DNA from 2 places in the Diaphorobacter sp. B2A2W2 genome. Region 2 is predicted to be linked to the other one. Evidence: predicted binding sites of a transcription regulator. Region 2 holds the regulator's gene; the other holds the start of a gene.
The links. Region 2 encodes NrdR, which represses ribonucleotide reductase genes. Its sites were predicted from a motif close to CACNANATNTNGTG; they were not measured.
Positions count from the first base shown of each region.

Region 1: a site for NrdR is predicted at 2,777-2,790, ahead of AC1PPL_RS12965 (ribonucleoside-diphosphate reductase subunit alpha). Genes of this name have one in related genera too.

Region 1 is NZ_JBWZOR010000007.1:74,192-78,613, reverse strand. It holds gene AC1PPL_RS12965 (ribonucleoside-diphosphate reductase subunit alpha) at 1-2,688, opposite strand, end outside; gene ampD (1,6-anhydro-N-acetylmuramyl-L-alanine amidase AmpD) at 3,045-3,644, opposite strand; gene AC1PPL_RS12955 (sigma-54-dependent transcriptional regulator) at 3,625-4,422, opposite strand, start outside.
Region 2 is NZ_JBWZOR010000005.1:72,111-76,532, forward strand. It holds gene AC1PPL_RS10710 (lytic transglycosylase domain-containing protein) at 1-759, shown strand, start outside; gene glyA (serine hydroxymethyltransferase) at 997-2,241, shown strand; gene nrdR (transcriptional regulator NrdR) at 2,254-2,703, shown strand; gene aroC (chorismate synthase) at 2,780-3,880, opposite strand; gene AC1PPL_RS10730 (CBS domain-containing protein) at 3,973-4,422, opposite strand, start outside.

The sequences.
Region 1 (4,422 bases), on a different contig from region 2:
GGTCTTCAGACCGCGTATCCACGCAAGCTTGTATGTCTCGTCGAGCTTCTTGCCTGAGGCGCCGGCCATATAGATGTTCAGGCTCTGCGCCTGGTCGATCCATTTCTGTCGACGCGCCGCCGCTTCGACGAGCCAGGTGGGAGCGACTTCAAAGGCCGTGGCATACAGTGCCTTGACGGTGAGGGGAACGCGGTCGATCGCGTGCAGCGATCCCTTGAAGTGCTTGAGGTCCATGAGCATCACGTCGTCCCACAGGCCCAGCTGCTTCAGGTCGCGCACCAGGTACTGGTTGATGACCGTGAACTCTCCCGAGAGGTTGGATTTGACGGAGAGATTGCCGAAGGAGGGCTCAATGGAGGCGTCCACGCCAACGATGTTAGAGATGGTGGCTGTGGGCGCAATGGCGATGCAGTTGGAGTTGCGCATGCCGTCTTGCGCGATCTTGGCGCGCAGCATGTCCCAGTCCAGACGGGTCGTACGGTCCACCTCCACGTACCCGCCACGTTCCTGCTGCAGCAACTGCAGTGAATCCAGCGGCAGGATGCCCTGGGACCACAGAGAACCCTGGTAACTGGAGTATTGGCCCCGTTCTTGGGCGAGATCGGTTGAGGCCCAGTAGGCGTAATAGCAGAGAGCCTCCATGGAGGTATCGGCAAACTCCACTGCGGCGTCGCTTGCGTAGGGGATGCGCAGTTCATACAGCGCGTCCTGGAACCCCATCAGGCCCAGGCCGACGGGGCGGTGGCGCAGGTTGGAGTCCTTGGCCTTCTGTACGGCGTAGTAGTTGATGTCAATCACGTTGTCCAGCATGCGCATGGCCGTGCTCACGGTTTTGCGCAGCTTGTCGTGGTCGACGCCTCCGTCCTTGAGATGGCGCGCGAGGTTCACCGATCCCAGGTTGCACACGGCCGTCTCGGCATCGCTGGTGTTGAGCGTGATCTCGGTACAGAGATTGGAACTGTGCACTACGCCTACATGCTGCTGGGGAGAGCGGACGTTGCACGGGTCCTTGAAGGTGATCCAGGGATGGCCGGTCTCGAACAGCATGGACAGCATCTTGCGCCAGAGGTCGACGGCCGGTACGCGTTTGAACAGGGGCAGCTCGCCGCTCTCGGCCTTGGCCTCGTAGGCGATGTAGGCTTTTTCGAAGGCCTGTCCGTACAGGTCGTGCAGGTCAGGGACATCCGAGGGGGAAAACAGTGTCCACAGGCCCTTTTCCATTACGCGTTTCATGAACAGGTCGGGAATCCAGTTGGCCGTGTTCATGTCGTGTGTGCGTCGCCGGTCGTCGCCGGTGTTCTTGCGCAGCTCCAGGAATTCTTCGATGTCCAGGTGCCAGCTTTCCAGGTAGGTGCAGACGGCACCCTTGCGCTTGCCGCCCTGGTTCACGGCCACGGCCGTGTCGTTGACCACCTTGAGGAACGGCACCACGCCTTGCGACTCGCCGTTCGTGCCCTTGATGCGTGCACCGAGGGCGCGTACGCGTGTCCAGTCGTTACCCAGGCCGCCCGCGAACTTGGACAGCAGGGCGTTTTCCTTGATGGATTCGTAGATGCCCTCCAGCTCGTCGGGCACCGTCGTCAGGTAGCAGCTGGACAGCTGCGAGCGCAATGTGCCGCTGTTGAACAGCGTGGGCGTGCTGCTCATAAAATCGAAGGAGCTGAGCAGTTCGTAGAACTCGATGGCGCGGGCGTTGCGGTCGTCCTCGCGCAGCGCCAGGCCCATGGCCACGCGCATGAAAAAGGTCTGAGGCAGCTCGATGCGCGTTTTGCGCACATGCAGGAAGTAGCGGTCGTACAGCGTCTGTAGGCCAAGATAGTCGAACTGCAGGTCGCGCTCGGCCTTCAGTGCGCTTCCCAGGCGCTGCAGGTCGAATTCCATCAGGCGCGGGTCGAGCAACTCGTTGTCCACGCCCTGGCGGATGAACTGTGGAAAATTTTCGGCGTAGGCCAGGGCCATGTCGGCGGGATTCACGTCGCGGCCTAACACCTCGCGCACGATGGTGTGCAGCAACAGTCGTGCCGTCGCGTAGGTGTAGCCGGGATCTTTCTCGATCAGGGTGCGCGCCGCGAGGATGGATGCCTTGTACACCTCGTCCATGGGTACGCCGTCGTACAGGTTGCGCATGGTCTCCGCGATGATGGGCGCGGCCTGGACGTCCGATCCCAGGCCCGTGCATGCGGCTTCTACCAGGCTCTGCAGGCGCAGAATGTCAAGCTCCACGCGCTGACCTTGGTCCTGTACATACAGGGCCGGCATCTGGGGTAGCAGTTGTTCCTTCTTCTGTGCGCGTTCTTGCGCGCGGCGCTCGCGGTAGAGCACGTAGGCGCGTGCCACCTCATGATGGCTGCCTCGCATCAAGCCCAGCTCCACCTGGTCCTGCACGTCCTCAATGTGGAACGTTCCTCCTGCGGGGCGCGAGCGCATCAGCGCGCGCACGACTGCCTGGGTCAGCTGATCGACCACTTCGCGCACGCTCGCCGAGGCTGCTCCCTGTGCCCCGTGAACGGCCAGGAATGCTTTCATCATCGCCACGGCGATTTTTTGCGGCTCGAAGGGCACCACGGCGCCGTTGCGGCGGATGATCTGGTAGTGCATCAGTGGATGGGCCCCGGTCGGCGTGGCCGACGGGGTGGCCCGTGCAGGCGATGGGGTGTCAACAGGAACGGATAGGGGCGCAGCGTGCATGGAGGTCCTCGGAGGTGTTCGGAGAAATGGCCAGGCGGACGGGCAGTCACCTTCGGCCGGCGAAACGGCGGCGTAGACTGTCGCCGCACACTATATCTAGTGTGTCTTGATGGTTCAAGACACTAGGGGTAGTGTATCCCCATAAGAGGCTGGCGAGATCGTTTCGTCGTGATTGAACGCCTGGGCCTTCTACTGCCGTCGCAGCCTCCGTAGGGTCAGGCCCGCATCCGACGGCTTGAGCCATGGTGCGGCATGCCGGCCGATCTTGCGCGCAAACGCGCGTGCAACTTCATCCTGAGCAGTGAAGGCGAGGCGAAGGCGCAAAGTGCGGCAATGCGTCCGGGTGGCTGGAGGGATCAGCACCCCGGCGGAAAAAGAACACCCGTGCCGGCGAAGGCTCCATAAAGTACACGCCAGTCAAACCCAGGGCCTGGGTCGTGTTTGCGTTCAGGGGCGATGTGCTCATGTCCTGCGATGTAGCGCACGGGGTAGCGCTGCCGCAGCGCCTCGCAAAGGGTCACAAGGGTGGTGTACTGCGCCTGCTCGAAGCTCCCGCCTTCCAGCCCTTCGAGCTCAACGCCGATCGAGTCGTCGTTGCAGGCATCGCGCCCCCGGTAATGGGAACGGCCCGCGTGCCAGGCGCGTCGGCCCACGTCCACGAACTGCCACAGCACACCCGCGCGCGTGATGAAGAAATGCGTCGACACTTCCAGGCCGCGAATCTGCTGGAAATAAGGATGGGCGCCCCAGTCCAGCTGGTTCATGAAAAGCCGGTGGACATGGTCCCCGCCAAACTGCCCGGGGGGAAGGCTGATGGAATGCACCACGATGAGGTCCACGCTGGCCTGCGGGGGGCGTGGCCCGTGGTTGGGCGAGTCCATGCGTCTCGCATTCGCGTACCAGCCGCCGTGCCAGGCGGGCCGCCGGGCCGCAGGCTCAGGGCTGCGCGTCGCCATGGCTGTCGCCGTCTTGCGGTACCTCGATGTGCAGCCGGGCAATCCGGTAACGGATCTGGCGCAGGCTGATGCCCAGGCGGGCTGCGGTGGCCGTGCGGTTGAAACCCGCCTCGCGCAGGGCGCGCACGAGTATTTCCCGTTCCTGCTGGTCGAGCCAGGCTTGCAGATCGTTGGGCAGGGGCATGCCTTCGCTGATGCCGGACCAACGAGGGGGCGCGTGCGGCTCAGCGGGCTGTGCGATGGCTGGTGCGGACGGTACGGGCTGCGGTAGGGGTGGCGGTGCCTCCACGGTGGGGGCTGGCGCGCCTTCAACGTGCAGCTCATGGCCATCGCTGAGGGCTACCGCGCGATGCAGCAGGTTTTCCAGCTCGCGCACATTGCCGGTGAGCGGGTGCTGTGCGATGCACCGCAGCGCTTCTTCCGTCAGGCGGGGAATGGCCACCCCCGATTCTTGCTCGATACGGGCCAGCAAGGCCTCGCACAGCGCGGGCAGGTCCTCTCGCCGCTCGCGCAACGGTGGGATCAGCAGTTCGATGACATTCAGCCGGTAATACAGATCCTGGCGGAAGCGCCCCGCCTGCACGTCAGCGGCCAGGTCTCGGTGCGTGGCGCTGACGATGCGCACGTCCACGGCTTCTTCCTGCGTGGAGCCCAGGGGCCGTACCGTGCGCTCCTGGATCGCACGCAGCAGTTTGGATTGCATGGGCAGCGGCAGGTCGCCAATTTCGTCAAGGAACAACGTGCCTCCACGGGCGGCCTGGAAGTAGCCCTCCCGGTC
Region 2 (4,422 bases):
AGCGGCTTCGCCCTGCTCGGACTGGGCGTCGTCTTTGGCGTGATCACACTTACGGCACGCCCGGATCTGCGCCAGGCAGGAGAAGAAGAACTCATGGGCTGGCTGCAGGCCCGCCAGGAAGCCGTAGTGGGCTTCCCTATGGAGCCTGCCGCAAGCGAGCGGGCAGTAGCGCTCAACCCCAAGGAGTTGCCGCGGGAACAGGCTGCCGTGGCCTACTGGCTCAGCAAGAAGTACCGCGTGGCGCCCGAACCGCTGGCGGCACTGGTCACCGAGGCGTATGAAATCGGCGCGCGGACCAAGCTGGATCCCACCTTGATCCTGGCCGTCATGGCCGTGGAATCGAGCTTCAACCCGTTTGCACAAAGCCCGGTAGGTGCGCAAGGATTGATGCAGGTGATGACGCGTGTGCATACCGACAAGTACGAAGGCTTTGGTGGGCACCTGGCGGCATTCGATCCCGTGGCCAACCTGCGCGTGGGCGTGAAGGTGCTGCAGGAGTGCATCGCGCGCGCCGGCTCGCTGGAAGGCGGACTGCGTTATTACGTCGGCGCAGCCAACCTGCCCGACGACGGGGGCTACGCCGCCAAGGTACTGGCGGAGCATTTCCGGCTGCGCCAGGTCGCCAATGGTCGCACGGGCGTTTCTCCCGCCGGCCCCGTGAATCCACCTCTTCTGTCCACCAAGGCTCCTGCCACACCGGAAGCCGCACCTGCAACCCCTGCCACTGGCGAGAAGGTGGCCCTGCTGAGCGGCCTCTGAAGAGCCTACTCTGGCATTGATGAAGGGCGTGCTCAGCTACACTAGCAGGGCACGCAACTGGCGATAGGCGCGGACGTCCCCCGGGGCACCGCCGCTGACGTGGACACCGGCAGGAAACAGCGTTTTTCTGCAAACCACTGGGGAGCGTGCCGCGCGGCAGGCACCAGCCCCGCAGCGATCCGTCGTTCGCCTGGGCAGCCCTTGATTGCCAAGGGACACTTAGTTCATCGGACTGCCATGTACCAACGCAATATTCTTGTCGAACAAACCGATCCCGAGGTGTGGGCCGCCATCCAGGCCGAAGACCGCCGCCAGGAAGAGCACATCGAGCTGATCGCCAGCGAGAACTACGCCTCGCCCGCCGTGATGGCCGCTCAGGGCTCGCAGCTCACCAACAAGTACGCCGAAGGCTACCCTGGCAAGCGCTACTACGGCGGCTGCGAGAACGTGGACGTGATCGAGCAGTTGGCCATCGACCGCATCAAGCAACTCTTCGGCGCCGAAGCGGCCAATGTGCAGCCCAACTCGGGTTCGCAGGCCAACCAGGCTGTGCTGATGGCCTTCCTGAAGCCCGGCGACACCATTCTGGGCATGAGCCTGGCCGAGGGCGGCCACCTCACGCACGGCATGCCGCTGAACATGAGCGGCAAATGGTTCAACGTAGTCTCCTACGGACTGAACGACAAGGAAGAGATCGACTACGACGCGCTGGAAGCCAAGGCCCGCGAGCACAAGCCCAAGCTGATCATCGCCGGCGCCTCCGCCTACGCCCTGCGCATCGACTTCGAGCGCTTCGCGAAGATCGCCAAGGAAGTCGGCGCCATCTTCTGGGTGGACATTGCCCACTATGCCGGCCTGGTCGTCGCGGGCGAGTACCCCAACCCGGTGCCGTTTGCAGACGTGGTGACCTCCACCACGCACAAGAGCCTGCGCGGCCCGCGCGGCGGCATCATTCTGATGAAGGCCGAGCACGAGAAGGCCATCAACAGCGCCATCTTCCCCGGCCTGCAGGGCGGCCCGCTCGAGCACGTCATCGCCGCCAAGGCCGTGGCCTTCAAGGAAGCCCTGTCGCCCGAGTTCAAGCAGTATCAGCAGCAGGTGACCAAGAACGCCAAGGTGTTCGCGGAAACGCTGATCCAGCGCGGGCTGCGCATCGTGAGCGGTCGCACCGAAAGCCACGTGATGCTGGTGGACCTTCGCGCCAAGGGCATCACCGGCAAGGAGGCCGAGGCAGCCCTGGGCAAGGCCCATATCACGATCAACAAGAACGCGATCCCCAACGATCCCGAAAAGCCGATGGTCACCAGCGGCATTCGCGTGGGCACGCCCGCCATCACGACACGGGGTTTCAAGGAAGAGGAAACGCGCCTCACGGCCAACCTGGTGGCCGACGTGCTGGACAATCCGCATGACGAGGCGAACCTGGAAGCCGTGCGCGCCAAGGTGCACGCGCTGACCAGCCGCTTCCCGGTCTATCGCTGATCGACCGCTGCGATGAAGTGCCCCTTTTGCAGCCATCAGGAGACGCAGGTCGTCGAGACCCGCGTCTCCGAGGACGGGGACTTCATCCGCCGCAGGCGCCAGTGCGGCGCCTGCGACAAACGCTTCACGACCTACGAACGACCGGAAGTCAACTTCCCCACGGTCGTCAAGAAGGACGGCCGCCGCGTCGAATACGACCGCGAGAAACTGCTGGGATCGTTCAAGCTGGCGCTGCGCAAGCGACCGGTGAGCACAGTGCAGATCGACTCGGCCATCGAGCGCATCGAGGAAAAGCTGCTCAACCTGGGGCAGCGCGAGATTCTGTCCAGCCGCATCGGCGAGTTGGTCATGCGCGAGCTGAAGAAGCTCGACAAGGTGGCCTATGTGCGCTACGCCAGCGTGTACCGCAGCTTTGAGGACATCGACGAGTTCCGTGCGCTGGTGGACGAAGTCCGCAAGTAAGCCGCTGCTTTCCCATTGCTCTTCTATTGATAGCTGGCAGCGCCCACTGGGCGGGCGCTACAGCCGTTTTTGACCATCACCCCAGGCGGACTGCCGGAATCGGAGCCACGGCCTGCACCACGTCGCCGCATTGCGCACGGTGGCGCAGCGCATGGTCCATGATGACCAATGCAAGCAACGCCTCGGCGATCGGCGCGGCGCGGATGCCTACGCAGGGGTCGTGGCGCCCCTTCGTGATCACCTCGGTACTCTGGCCGTGGATGTCGATGGACTCGCGTGGGCTGATGATGGAACTGGTGGGCTTGATGGCCAGCGACACCTCGATGTCCTGCCCGGTGCTGATGCCGCCCAGCACGCCACCCGCGTTGTTGCTGGCGAAGCCCTCCGGCGTGAGCGAATCGCCGTGCGTGGTGCCGCGCTGGGCCACGCTGGCAAAGCCAGCTCCAATCTCCACACCCTTCACGGCGTTCAGGCCCATCATCACATGGGCGATGTCGGCGTCCAGCTTGTCGTACAGCGGCTCGCCCAGTCCCACGGGCACACCGGTAGCTTGCACACGAATGCGCGCGCCGCAGGAGTCGCCGGACTTGCGCAGCGCGTCCATGTAGTCCTCGTAGGCCTGCACGTCGGCCACCGGTGCGAAGAAGGGGTTGTGCGGCACATGCTCCCAGCTCTCGAACGGGATGGGCAGTTCGCCCAGTTGGGTCATGCAGGCACGAAAGCGGGTGCCGTATTTCTCGGCCAGCCATTTCTTGGCCACCGCGCCGGCAGCCACGGTGGGTGCCGTGAGGCGCGCAGACGAGCGGCCGCCTCCGCGCGGGTCGCGCAGGCCGTACTTGTGCCAGTAGGCATAGTCGGCATGACCCGGGCGGAAGCTCTGCGCGATGTTGCCGTAGTCCTTGCTGCGCTGGTCGGTGTTGCGGATCAGCAGCGCGATGGGCGTGCCGGTGGTCTTGCCCTCATACACGCCCGAGAGGATTTCCACCGCATCCGGCTCGTTGCGCTGCGTCACATGGCGGCTGGTGCCGGGGCGGCGGCGGTCCAGGTCGGCCTGGATGTCGGCCTCGGACAGTTCCATGCCGGGCGGGCAGCCGTCGATCACGCAGCCGATGGCGGGGCCATGGGATTCACCAAAGTTGGTGACGCAAAAAAGGGTACCGAGTGTGTTGCCGCTCATAGGAGTGCGATTATCCCCGAGCCACTGTTACTACCAAAAAATAGCTGCCAGCGCCTGATTGACAAGCGCTGGCAGCTATTGTGATCACCAAATCAGTTGGCCGGCCGCGATTCTTCCTGCGGCCAGTCGCGGATGTAGGCCTTGAGCAGCTTGTTCTCGAAATTCTGGCTGTCCACCACGGCCTTGGCCACGTCGTAGAAGCTGACCACGCCCATCAGCATGCGCTTGTCCATCACGGGCATGTAGCGCGCGTGGCGGCCCAGCATCATGCGGCGCACCTCGTCCATGTCGGTCTCCAGCGTGCAGGTCAGCGGCGCGTCGTCCATGGCGGTACGCACCAGCATGGTGCCCACGCCGCCACCATTTTTCGTCAGCGCCTGTATCACCTCGCGGAAGGTGAGCATGCCCACCAGGTCGCCATGTTCCATCACGACCAACGAGCCGATGTCCTTCTCGGCCATGGCATCCACGGCGCGGGCCAGCGGCTCGTCGGGATGCACGGTGTAGAGGGTGTTGCCTTTGAGGCGCAGGATGTCGCTGAC